DNA from 4 places in the Corynebacterium marinum DSM 44953 genome. Region 4 is predicted to be linked to each of the others. Evidence: predicted binding sites of a transcription regulator. Region 4 holds the regulator's gene; each other region holds the start of a gene.
What was found. Region 4 encodes LexA, which represses DNA repair genes until DNA is damaged. Its sites were predicted from a motif close to CGAACANNTGTTCG; they were not measured.
Positions count from the first base shown of each region.

Region 1 (3,218 bases), 130 kb from region 4:
ACGGCGACGAGAACCTCGTCGATCCCCGCGCGCCCTACGCGCATGCCCGCGAGGTCCTCACCACCCGCAGCTCGCTGGAAGGCTGCTCGCTCATCCTCGCCGGGCACTCCCGGACCGCCGAGGCGCAGTTGCTCGTCGAATCAGGGTGGGCGCACGACCTGGTGGCGCCGCGTGAGACGATCCGGCAGCGTTCCCCGCTGATCCGCGCCGCCGCCGACACCGAGTTCGAACTTGTCCGCGACCCGCTGGCGGCGTCCGCACGACTGCCGAAGCAGGCCTTCGACGCCCTGCGCGGATCCCTGGAACGCGGCGAGCCGGCCCTGATCCAGGTCCCCCGCAAGGGCTACGTTCCCACCTTGGCCTGCGGGTCCTGCCGGGCTCCGGCCAGATGCCGGCACTGCAACGGCCCCCTGGGGCTCCCGGCAGGCGCGGGGGAGCAGGGCGGTGTGCCCACCTGCCGGTGGTGCGGCCGCCCCGACGCCCGCCACCGGTGCGCCGAATGCGGCTCCGTCCGGCTGCGCGCCGTGGTGCTGGGCGCCGACCGGACCGCCGAGGAGCTGGGCCGGGCCTTCCCCTCCACCCGCGTGATCGCCTCCGGGGGAAACAAAGTGGTGGACGCGGTCGACCACAAGCCTGCGCTGGTCGTGGCCACCCCCGGCGCGGAGCCCCGCGTGCGGGAGGGCGGCTACGGGGCGGCGCTGCTGCTGGACACCTGGGCGATGCTCGGGCGCCAGGACCTGCGCGCCACCGAGGACACTCTCGCCGCGTGGACCGCCGTGGCCTCCCTGGTCGCCCCCGCCTGGCGCGGCGGGGAGGTGGTCGTCGTGGCGGATCCGGGGTTGCCCGTGGTTCAGTCGTTGATCAGGTGGGACATGGTCGGCGCCGCGGCCCGCGAGCTGGCCCAACGTTTCGACGTCCGCTTCCCCCCGGCCGTCCACATGGCCGCCGTCGACGGCGCGAACACCGCACTGGACACCTTCCTCGAGATCCTGGAGTTGCCAGAGCACACCGAGGTGCTCGGGCCGGTCGACCTCCCGCCCGGTGTCCACCTGCCCGGCGAGTACGACGAACGCCGTTTCGGCCCCGCCCAGCGCATCCTGCTGCGCACCCCGCTGGGCCCGCGGTCGGTGCTGGGCAAAGCGTTGAAGGCTGCCACGGTGGCGAAGGCCGGGCGCAGGGACGACCTTCCGCTGCGGATCCAGGTGGACCCGATCCACATCGGCTAGGTGGTGAGCCATTGGTGAAATCGAATGAAGGTTCGAAAGTTGATGCCGGAGGTCCCGGGGGGTTGCTAATATCGAACACGTAAGCGAGTTGAGGGGATGTCGGGGGAGGCCAGTCGTGCCAGGGGGTGCAATGAACAAGCAACAGATGACGGACATCGTCGACCGGGTCGAGGGGGCTCTCACCGAACTCTCCGGACTGATGGCGGATCCCGCGGCCGTGGTCGTGGACGAGGTCCGGGAGGGATTCGAACGCCTGGAGAAGATCTGGGGCGCCAAAGGATTCATCGACGCGGCCTTCGCCTACGCCGCGGACCGGGCGGGCGCGGGAAAGTACGTCGGGGCGGTGCACACCTCCGAATACCTGACCAGGGCGCTGGGCGTGTCCAAATCCGAGGCGCGCGCCCGACTCCGCCGGGGAGACGCGCTCTTCGCGCCACCGGGGAATGAACCGCGGCCCGAGCCGGATCCGGAACCCGGTGAAACCGAGGAGCAGCGCCGCGCCAGGGAGGAGGCCGCCGAGCGCATCCGCCGCGAGGAGGCCGAACGCCGCCGCCGGGAGGAAGCAGCCCAGCGCAAGGCCCGGGACGCCGCCCGCAAGGCCGAGTCCGCGGAGAAACAGGCGATGATCATCCGTGAGCTGGAGCACCTGAACACCTACTCGGATCCCACCTACCAGGAACTTCTCGCCAGCGCCCTCGACGAGGCCGGCCGGCGCCCCCTGGAGGATCTCCGCACCTGGCTGCGGGGAAGAATCCGGCAGGCCAACCGGAAGGGCCGGACGCCGGAGGGGAAGAAGGACCCCTTCGCCGCCCTCCGGAAGCGGAAGATCGTCATCGGGGCGCAGGACGCCGACGGCGGGGCACACGTGTCGATGTACCTCGACGGGGCCGGCCTGGCGATACTCAAGGCCGCCCTCGCCCCGGGCCGGCTCCCGGGAGCCAACGCCTCGGTGCCCGCCGAAGAAGACCACCGGCCGTCGGCGGCCCGCCTGGTCGACCAGCTGATGGTCATCCTGCGCCGCTACCTGGACGGCGATTCCGCCCTGGCCCGCACCGGCGTGGGATCGGTGGTGGTGTCCATGACCGCCGCCGAACTCGGTGACCTCCGGGCCGACGACCGGTTCCCGACCAACACCGGCCACCTGCTCACCCCGGCGGACATCCTCCGGCTGGGCGCCGCCCGCCACGACATCGGGGTGCTGCACGACGAACAGGGCGCGGCACTGGACCTGGGGCGCACCAGCCGCTCCGCCAGCCTCACCCAACGCCTGGCGCTCTTTGCCCAGGAACTGTGCTGCACACGCCCCGAATGCACCACCGGGCTGTGCGACTCAGAGATCCACCACATGGTGAGCTGGCTGGCGAAAGGCAACACCGACATAGAGAACCTGACCATCCTCTGCCGCACCCACCACCCCGCCAACCGGGATCAACGCGACGGGGCAGGCGGCCTGGGGCACATGGACAAAGACCCCGACACGGGACGGGCCGGGTGGACACCGCCGGACGGCGGCCCCGTCGAGTTGAACGAGACCGAATTCCAGCAGCACTCCGCCGGGGCCAAGATCCGGAGGAGAAGGCCGCCGCCCGGGGACGCGGCCTGACCGGACAGGCAGGCGCGGAATTCTGCCTGTAACAGGGGAGAAGTAGACTACGGGGACGACACGCCCGCGAAGAAGGAGCCCGCACCACCCATGACTATCCGCGACATCCGAATGTTCGGTGACCCGGTCCTGACCACCCGGTCCGACGAGATTACCGAATTCGACGACGCCCTGCGAGCGCTCGTCGACGACATGCTCGAGACGATGGACCATGCCGGCGGAGTCGGCCTGGCCGCCAACCAGATCGGCCTCACCCGCCGAATCTTCGTCTACGACTGCAGTCATATCGAGGACGGCCTGCGCGGGCACATCATCAACCCTGTGTGGGAGGCAATCGGCGAGCAGACCCAGACCGGTCAGGAAGGCTGCCTCTCCATCCCGGACATCTC
Region 1 is NZ_CP007790.1:1,380,188-1,383,405, reverse strand. Features, by position in the region: gene B840_RS06630 (primosomal protein N') at 1-1,226, shown strand, start outside; gene B840_RS06625 (HNH endonuclease signature motif containing protein) at 1,357-2,829, shown strand; gene def (peptide deformylase) at 2,920-3,218, shown strand, end outside.
Region 1: a site for LexA is predicted at 1,299-1,312, ahead of B840_RS06625 (HNH endonuclease signature motif containing protein). Genes of this name have one in related genera too.

Region 2 (3,218 bases), 460 kb from region 4:
GGTGAATCTGGAGACCGGATACTAGGCTGCGTCGTCTTCCGCGGGTGGTGGTTTCTGTCGTGCTCTTATCCGATCTCCCGCTGATTCGGAGGCCGCCTGCGTCTCGTTGAACCGGAGGGGCTGACCGGGCCCTGCCCGCCGACCGACTCGCCCGGTGATCAGGCACCGGTCGAGGTGCCCTCTGCCGCCGGCGCCTGTGTGCGAATCGTCATTGGCCGCGTGGTGCGGTGGGCACACGAGGGTCAGGTTGATCAGGTCGGTGGGCCCACCCTGCTCCCACGCGGTGATGTGATGGGCATCATTGTGGATGGCGGCGGTAGCGCAGTCCGGGCAGCCGCACACCCCCTGAGCGGCGAACAGCGCCAGCCGCTGGCTGAAACTCGCGGTGCGCCTGCCCCGACCCAGCGCCAGGGGCTGACCGTCGGTGTCGTGGAGAACCATGGCATCGAACTTGGCGGCGCCCAGGCGCAGGATATCCATGAGGTTGAGGCGATCGCCGGTGTTGGTGGTGAACTCGGAGGTCGGGGAGAGGTTGTCGATGTCCTCGGCGGTGACTGACAGCAGCACCGAGCCCATCCCGTGGCCGATGGATGACGGTTGCGCGCCCAGGATGGTCATGAGCTGGTCCACGCGGCGTTGCCCCCGGGTACGGGTGTCCTCCAACTCCTCGTCGTTGAGGTTGGCGCCGGGACGCTCCCCCGGGGCCAGGGCCGCTTTGAGCGCGGCGGCGATCGCGGCCGGGAGCCGTCCGCGGATTGTGCAGGAGCCGTCGGCCTCGGGTTCGCCGATGGTGAGGAAGCGTCGGCGGTAGGCGGCGAGCAGGTCTGGCGCGCCTTTCTGGTTGGCCAGGGTGACCTGGCGGCGAAGCCATGTGCGCAGGTCCTCCGGCCGTCGCCGCCTGGCTTCACTCAGTGCCCGGTTGTAGAGCTGGCTGCGGTCAGGGTCGGCGGCGTCGGAGAGATCGGTCAGCTCCTGGTCGATGATGCGCAGGATCTCGGCGGACGCCTTTTTCGACTTGCACTGTGCCTCCTTCCGCTCTTTCCGGGCCTTTTCCGCACGTTCGGACTCCGACTGTTCCCGGGCCCGGCGTTCCTCCTCCGTTTCCGAAGGCTCAGGAGGCGGGGGCGGGGGTGGTGGGCTGAACAATGAGGTGCCCGTCCGCAGCCTTGACCAGGCTTCTTTCCGGGAAATTCCCAGCTGCGCGGTGAGATAGTCGATGACGTTGGTGGATCCCACCAGCCGTCCCGCGTCGGCGGACTCCGCCAGCCAGGCGAAGGCGGCGTCGACACGCCCCCGGGCGACCAGCGCCTGTTCGAGCCGCTCGAACTCACCCGCCACCTCGTCGAAGGATACGAGAGAGGGATCCGCCATGAGTGCTGAGAGCGCGCTCATTCCGGCCTCGATCTGGTCCACCGCTTCCTGGACGCTCAGCCTGGCCATGACACCCCCTCGTTCATGTGTTCTATAGTAGCGCCGACCCACTGCCCCGACATCCATCTTTCGAACTAGTTTGCTATCACCTGACTGTGTCAGGAGTGGTGGCTCTTTTTGTCGGGAAGAGGGCCGTCATCATTCCGCTCATTCGATCCGTCGGGTCCGGTGTGCCCTCGCTCAGGACCGGCAGGTGGTTTCCGGCACATGGTCGCCCCTGGAGGGCGGGAACCGGCATTCCCTGTTCTGTTCCGGTCGCTCAGGTACCCTCGTTGCCATGACTGATAGCCGTGCCATTGAACGTGAAGAAGTACTGACCAAGGCCCGTGCGGCCAAGGCCGTCGCCCCGATCCTGGCCCAGCTGCCGACCATCCGGAAGAACGAGATCCTCCTCGCCGCGGCCGACGCGCTGGTCGCCGCCACCGACGACATCCTGGCCGCGAACCAGCAGGACATCGACTCCGGCCGGGCGGAGGGGATGAGCGAGTCTCTCGTCGACCGCCTCAGCCTGGACGCGTCCCGCATCGAGGGAATCGCCGGCGGCCTCCGCCAGGTCGCCGGCCTGAAGGACCCGGTCGGGGAGGTGCTCGCCGGCGGTGTCATGCCCAACGGCATCCAGATGCGCCAGGTGCGCGTCCCTCTCGGCGTGATGGGCATGGTCTACGAGGCCCGCCCGAACGTCACCGTCGACGCCTTCGGCCTGGCGCTGAAGTCCGGCAACGTGCCCCTGCTGCGCGGTTCACGCACCGCGAAGCACTCCAACGCCAAGCTGGTGGAGATCCTCCAGGACGTCGTCGAGTCCTTCGACCTGCCGCGCGAGACCGTGCAGCTGCTGCCCTGCCAGTCCCACGACTCCGTCCAGGACCTCATCACCGCACGCGGCCTGGTCGACGTGGTCATCCCGCGCGGCGGCGCGAAGCTCATCGAGGCCGTGGTCACCGGGGCCACCGTCCCGGCCATTGAGACCGGCACCGGCAACTGCCACTTCTACATCGACGCCGAGGGCGACCTGCAGCAGGGCATCGACATGATGCTCAACGGCAAGACCCGCCGCTGCTCGGTGTGCAACGCCACCGAGACCGTGCTTATCGACGCCGCCCTGCCCGACGCAGACAAGCTCGCCATCATCCAGGCACTCCAGGAGGCGGGCGTCACCGTCCACGGCGACGTCGAGGAGCTGGCAGCTTTCGGCGCGCAGGACATCCGCCAGGCCGACGACACCGACTGGGGTGAGGAGTACCTGTCCATGGATATCGCCGCCAAGGTCGTCGACGGCGTGGAAGGCGCCATCGAGCACATCGCCCGCTGGACCACCGGCCACACCGAGGCGATCGCCACCAGCAACATCGTCACCGCCCAGAAGTTCGCCGACGAGGTCGACGCCGCGGCCGTGATGGTCAACGCCTCCACCGCCTTCACCGACGGCGAGCAGTACGGCATGGGCGCGGAGATCGGCATCTCCACCCAGAAGCTGCACGCCCGCGGCCCCATGGCACTGCCCGAGCTGACCTCCACGAAGTGGATCCTGCAGGGCACGGGACAGACCCGCCCGTAACAGAGCACGAACCCGGCAGGCGTCCCCGTGAGGGGGTGGATGCCGGGTTTTTCGTCCTGCCGTATCTTGCCGGTGAGCCCCCGTTGTCTGCTGCGGCAATTAAGCTCGGGTTGTCGGCCGCGGGGACCACCGCGCGGGAACCACAGGAAGGCGTGCGGGGACATGGGGAAATTCGGACGGAAGATGGCATGGTCGGCATGGGCGACGGTGGCGGGAATGGCGGCGCTGGCCG
Region 2 is NZ_CP007790.1:1,971,012-1,974,229, reverse strand. Features, by position in the region: gene B840_RS09345 (D-isomer specific 2-hydroxyacid dehydrogenase family protein) at 1-25, shown strand, start outside; gene B840_RS09340 (HNH endonuclease signature motif containing protein) at 22-1,440, opposite strand; gene B840_RS09335 (glutamate-5-semialdehyde dehydrogenase) at 1,709-2,986, shown strand; gene B840_RS09330 (hypothetical protein) at 3,149-3,218, shown strand, end outside.
Region 2: a site for LexA is predicted at 1,451-1,464, ahead of B840_RS09340 (HNH endonuclease signature motif containing protein). Genes of this name have one in related genera too.

Region 3 (3,218 bases), 220 kb from region 4:
CGGGGCGCGTACAGGGCCCTGCCCGATGTGTCCATCTGATGTCGGGGAAGTACACCAGAGCATCACCTCGGGCAGAGTCCTTACACGCACTCCGCCCCGCTCCTCCACTCCCTGCCGGGAATGATCAGAGCAGTCCGCCGAGGACGTCTTCTGCGTCGGCCGCCGAGAAAGCGGCCTCCGTTTCCTTCTGATACGCGGCCCAGGACTCTGCGTCCCAGATCTCGAGAAAATCCACCGATCCGATGACCACGCACTCCTTGGTCAGACCCGCATACTCGCGGTGCCCGGCCGAGATGTTGATGCGCCCGTTGCCGTCAGGACGTTGTTCATCCGCACTGGCAGCCAGATTGCGGATGAAGGCACGTGCCTGCGGGTTGGTGCGGGACACCGCCGCGGCCTTCCGGACGCGGGCGGCGAACTCCTCCCGGGGATAGACCGCAAGACTGTGGTCCTGCCCCTTCGTGATCATCAACCCGCCGGCGAGCTCCTCGCGGAACTTCGCCGGCAGTGTGAGACGACCCTTGTCGTCGAGTTTGGGAGTGTAGGTACCGAGAAACATCCCGGGGCCACCTTCCTTCAGTCTCGACTCCTCGGATCGCTTCAGACCAGATTCAGTTCTCGCCATGGATCCGAAAGGCCACGTGACCCCTCTTCTCCACCGCTGTGCCCCACAATACCCCACTTCCCCCCACCAACAACCCTCATTGGCCCCGCCTGCCACAGAATCAGCAGAGGATTCCCAGGTAAGCGGCCTGAAAGTTGTGGGGCCCCTGCCCGCGGCCTCCCCGAGGCCGAGCGCGACCCCCGCCACGTCGACACGCACCCCTGCCAGGGACCCGGGTTTCAGGTCTAGCTCGGGGCATGGTGGGGCAAGGTGGAGGATCTCCGTGGGGCGAAGTGGTGAATCAACTCAGGCCCGCCGCACATACATGTGCGGCGGGCCTGAGGAAAAGGTGGAGGGTTAGCGCTCCTCGAAGCGCCGGCGGAAGTTGTCTTCCATCCTGCTGGTCGGGGATCCGGAGCCGCCGCCGCCACGCTTCGGTCCGCGCTTGCGCCCGATCCCACCGGGGTTTCCGCCGCCGCCACGGAGCATCCAGACACCTGCGCCGAACATGACGAGGAATCCCACCACGCTCAGCGCGATGAACCAGAGGCTCTGCTGAGCCAGCGCAACGCCGCCGATGAGCATGACGAGACCGACGACCGCGATCGCCACACCTCGAAGGGTGATGCCGGGCGTTCCGGATGCACCGAAAACGTGGTCACCAGCCACGGATGACCCGAACTTGGGGTCATCAGCAAGGAGAGATTGTTCAATCTCCCGGAGCGCTCGTTGCTCCTGCTCTGAAAGCGACACTGTTCCTCCCGGATATCGCTGGGCGCTTTTTCTTCTTACTGGTTCAACGCCCAGACTAACGGGATTGTTCCCGTGAACGCCAAACCAGTTACGCCGCCGCTGGCGCCCACCCGGCCTCGGCCTCCACTTCGGCGAGAAACTCTCCGGCGAGATCCATGATCCGGCTGACCAGCCGGGGGTCAAGGTCCCGCTCCAGACCCGAGGCGACCCGCGATCGCAGGCGCGAGTACTGCTCGAAAGAACCTGCCCAGCGCTCGCCGTCAGCGTCGACGAGCCGGAGCTGATCCCACGCGCCAGTCGGGCGGCGGCGCTTCCCTGCCACCGCCGAGGCAGAGATCCTCGCCCCGGCCGACCTCAGGGCGGCCTGGTAGGCGGCCTCCAGCGCCAGGTCCCACTCCCCCGCCACCGCATGATCGGCGGCCTGGGCGAGCAGCCCGCGGGCCTTGAAGATGAAGTCGGCCCGGCGGGTGCCCGCACCCGAGAACCTCGTAGTAGCGGAAATAATCTGTGCCATGGGGACCAACTCCTTTCCTCGTACTTTCGACCACCTGCCAGCGTGTTGCCCCCACCCTAGAAGTGGCACGGAACATCACACTTCAATCGTAGAACAGCCTTTCGAACCCGTCAATGGTTGTGCTGCACTTTCCTCCCCTCCGCCGTCCCGCGTGTTCGAGAGCCGGGAATGCCCCGGCGCGGCGATCGCCACCGCCCGATCCGGGGTTCATGGTTCAGTGGAGGGGTGACCATCGAGATCCGCCGGTTGTCCGGCGCCGAATTTGCCGTGCTGGCTCCCCAGTTCGTCGACCTCTACATCGACGCGATGGGCTACGACCCGGCCATCCGCGCAGGCCGGATCGAGGTCTGGCGCCACGAGATAGTCCAGCCCGGGTTCACCGCACTCGCCGCCTTCGAACACGGCACCCTCCTCGGGCTGGCCTACGGCTACCTCGGTGCCCCCGATCTGTGGTGGGACCGCCAGGTACGCCGCGGCTTCCGCGAGGCCGGCGGGCCGGACACCCGTCAGGCGGTGCTCATGCGCGACTACTTCGAGGTCGCCGAGATCCACGTCGACCCGGCGCATCAGGGCAAGGGCATCGGCCGCCGCCTGCTCTCCCAGCTGCTGTGGCTCGTTCCCGCAGGCCACGCCCTCCTGTCCACCCCGGAGGTCGACAACGAGGCCAACAATGCCTTCTCCCTGTACCGCTCCATGGGCTTCCGCGACGAACTACGCAACTTCCAGTTCGACGGGGACTCCCGCCTGTTCGCGGTGCTCTCCGTCCCCCTCCCCCTGGCGGACCCGGCGAAATAGACCGCCGTCACTGACTCCCGCCGGCGGACGGCTGGGTATCGTGGACTCGACAATCCACCGCCCCGATGAAGGATCGCCACATTGAGCAGCCAGGACCTCCGCACGCTGACCCTCGACCAGATCCCGGACGCCGCCCGCGATGAACTCTCCCGGTTCTTCGCCGACCGCCGGCCGCAGGTCGCCGCGATCGGCGGTCCGGTCACGGACGCCGTCGCCCATCTGGAGAAGTTCGTCCTCGGCGGAGGTAAACGGATCCGCCCGCTGTACGTGTGGGCCGGTTTCGCCGGCGGAGGAGGCTTCGACGCGACTTCCGAGGATCCGGCGGCCGTGCTGCGCGCAGCGGCCTCGCTGGAGTTCATCCAGGCCTGCGCGCTGATCCACGACGACATCATCGACGCCTCCGACACCCGGCGCGGCAACCCCACCGTCCACCGGGCGGTGGAGGAGGCGCACCGGACCAGCGGGTGGTCCGGCGACCCCGCCCACTTCGGCGAATCCGTGGCCATCCTCGTCGGCGACCTGGCGCTGGTGTGGGCCGAGGACATGTTCCAG
Region 3 is NZ_CP007790.1:1,738,049-1,741,266, forward strand. Features, by position in the region: gene mraZ (division/cell wall cluster transcriptional repressor MraZ) at 125-559, opposite strand; gene B840_RS08310 (DUF3040 domain-containing protein) at 962-1,357, opposite strand; gene B840_RS08315 (SAV_6107 family HEPN domain-containing protein) at 1,446-1,871, opposite strand; gene B840_RS08320 (GNAT family N-acetyltransferase) at 2,097-2,666, shown strand; gene B840_RS08325 (polyprenyl synthetase family protein) at 2,748-3,218, shown strand, end outside.
Region 3: a site for LexA is predicted at 1,962-1,975, ahead of B840_RS08315 (SAV_6107 family HEPN domain-containing protein). Genes of this name have one in related genera too.

Region 4 (3,218 bases):
GAGGTCCCGGCCGCCGCCCTCATGTCCGACCGGCTCATGCCGCACCTCGACTTCGTCTCCATCGGCACCAACGACCTCACCCAGTACACGATGGCCGCCGACCGCCTCTCCCCGCAGCTGGCCTACCTGACCGATCCGTGGCAGCCCGCGGTGCTTCGCCTGGTGAAGGAGACATGCCGCGTCGGGGAGCTCACCGCCACCCCTGTCGGCGTCTGCGGCGAGGCCGCCGCGGACCCGCTGCTCGCCTGTGTGCTCACCGGTCTGGGTGTCACCTCGCTGTCGGCCGCCTCGACCGCCGTCGCCGGCGTCGGCGCGCAGCTGGCCACCGTGGACCTGGCCACCTGCCGGGAGGTCGCCGCTGCGGTCCTGGACACCTCGGGTGCGGACACGGCGCGCGAACTCGCCCGGGAGATGCTCCTGGGGTAGAGCGCTGGACGTGCGTGCGCGGGGTCACTCGTCGGCGATGACGACCTCGATCTCGCGCTCCCGCAGCGCCGCCAGGAAGGACTCGGGCGCCGCGGAGTCGGTGATGATCACGTCGATGTCGCTGAGGCTGGCGAAGCTCACCAGGTAGTCGGTGCCCAGCTTGGAGGAGTCGCAGAGGACGACCACGTTGTGGGCGTTGGTCACCATCGTCGACTTGATGGCCGCTTCCTGGGCGTCGGCCGTGGACAGGCCGTGATCGAGGGTGAGCGCGTTGGTGCCGATGAAAGCGACGTCCGCCCGCATGAGCGCCAGGGTCCGCAGCGCGGTGTCGCCCACGACCGCCTGCGTGATCGCGCGGACCGACCCGCCGAGAAGCTGCACCTCCCTCAGCCCCTTGTTGGTCAGGTTGAGGGCGATCGGCAGGCTGTTGGTCACGATGGACCACTGGGAGGCGTTGGGTTGCTCCGCGATGAGCTCCGCCAGCGTGCCGATGGTGGAACCTGAATCGAGGAAGAGGCCGCCGCGGGGTTCCGGAAGGTAGCGCAGCGCCGCGCGCGCGATGGCCGACTTGGCGGTGGGGGCCGACCGGAAACGGGCGTCGAGCGAGAACTCGGTGGTCTGGAAGGTCTGGCTCGCAACGGCGCCGCCGTGGACCCGGTGGACGACTCCCTCCCTGTCCAGCACGGCGAGATCCCGGCGGATGGTCTCTGCGGTGACCTTGAAACGGTTGGCAAGCTCGGTGACGTTGACCCGCCCCTCGACCGCGGTGAGGGAGGCGATCTGCCGGCGACGCTCCTCTGCGTACATGAGTTCTCCTCTGGTGCCTCACAGGACGGAATCGGACAAAATGAATGTCTGTTTCCGCCATTGTTCCAAATTAATGGGCGGCGGGGGAGAGGTTGGCGGTTATCCTGCGCAAACGGGGGATAAAACTACGTCGCCGGCGGGACGGGACCCGGCGAGGTGGGCCGTGGGCAGGTCCGTTCCCGTGGGATGATGTTGATTTCCCGCCCGCCGATTGTCTGCCTCGGCGGGGAAAGCCCGCGCTAGAGCTTCCGGAACACGGAGACGATCTTGCCCATGATCTCGGCCTTGTCGCCGGGGATCGGTGCGAAATCCTCATTGTGGGGCAGCAGCCAGACACCGGTGGAATCCTTGTGGAACTCCTTCGCGGTGGCCTCCCCGTCGATGAGCGCGGCGACGAACTCGCCCTTCTCCGCGACCGGCTGGGAGCGGACGACGACCCAGTCGCCGTCGAGGATGCCGGCATCCTTCATCGACTCGCCGACGACCTGCAGCATGAACAGCTCCCCGTCGCCAACCAGGTCCGCGGGCAGCGGGTAGTAGTCCTCCACCTCCTGCTCGGCGAGGATCGGCGAACCCGCGGCGATGCGGCCCAGGACCGGGATGAAGTTCGCGGCTCCTGCATCCTCCGGGGCGGACGCGCTCTTCACGGCCACGCGGCGACCAGGCTTCTTGGCGGTGTCCGTCGAACCGAGATTCCGCACGTCGACGGCGCGCGGCTTGTTCGGGTCCCGGCGGAGGAAGCCCTTCTTCTCCAGCTGGTTGAGCTGGTAGGCCACCGAGGAGGTGGACTGGAGGCCGGCCGCGTCACCGATCTCCCGGATGCTCGGCGGATACCCCCGCAGCACCACGGCATCCCGGATGACCTCGAGGATCCGCCGCTGGCGGTCGGAGAGGGTGGCGGGATCCGGCTTGCCGGAAGGGGTCAGGTTGGCGGATGTGCTCTTGCGGGTCATGGTCCTACTCGTTCCTGGTGCGCTGGGGGAGGGGGCGGTTCTGCTTCATCGGTTCGGTTCGCCGGTTTCGTGGAGCCGTGCGGTCGCCGTTGTTCGAATGGCGGACCGGCATGGTGCCGTTCACCTGTTACATGTCTACCACGATCTGGTACGGATGTTCGACTGCTGCGGCTGATCTGTGGACAAAATTTCGAACGGGTGCTTTAATCGAACACATCGGCTAGTTCGAACACTTGAACGGTGCCTCTGTTCGAAAGTGTCGCCTGGCCCCGATATCCTCTCATTCAGCAACGAAAGGACCCCGCCGTGACCGCGTTCCTCCACCGCTCCCGCCCAGGTGAAAGCCCCTCAACTTCCCTTCAGGGTCCGGTCCGCGCGGCCGCCGTGTGGGAGCCTTCCGGATTTCACGAGCCCGCCGCTTCCGTCCGCGGCATTCGAACCCTGCGGCGCGTCGATAGAACGCAGGGTCGGGAGGAAAATGAGGGTCAGTGGGAGCATGTCGCGCGGGCCCAGGGGCGCCACTGGCAGGAAACCGGACTCACCTACCTGCTCGGTGCGCTGCTGGGCCTGGCGGTGGTGAGTGCCTCGCTGCTCGGCGCCGGGGATGAGCCGGCGCCGGGATCGCCAGGCTATCCCGCGGACAGCGGTTCCTGGACGGTGCAGCAGGCGCGTTAGAACCGCGCCTCCCGGGGAGTAGGATCGGTGCCACAGTCCGTTCCCCCGGTTTTCTCCTGAAAGGCTCTGAAGACACGCCGTGTACTGCCCGTTCTGTCATCACGACCACTCCCGTGTCATCGACTCCCGCATCATCGACGCCGGAGCCGCCATCCGCCGCCGACGCGAGTGCACCAGCTGCCAGGGACGATTCACCACGATCGAGAAGGCGGTCCTGCTGGTGATCAAACGCAACGGAGTGACGGAACCGTTCAGCCGGGACAAGGTCGTCCTGGGTGTCCGCCGGGCGTGCCAGGGCCGCGACGTCTCGGATGACGCCCTCAAACGGCTGGCACAGGAGGTGGAGGAGCGGGTGCG
Region 4 is NZ_CP007790.1:1,513,407-1,516,624, reverse strand. Features, by position in the region: gene ptsP (phosphoenolpyruvate--protein phosphotransferase) at 1-426, shown strand, start outside; gene B840_RS07275 (DeoR/GlpR family DNA-binding transcription regulator) at 451-1,233, opposite strand; gene lexA (transcriptional repressor LexA) at 1,473-2,186, opposite strand; gene B840_RS07265 (hypothetical protein) at 2,493-2,861, shown strand; gene nrdR (transcriptional regulator NrdR) at 2,941-3,218, shown strand, end outside.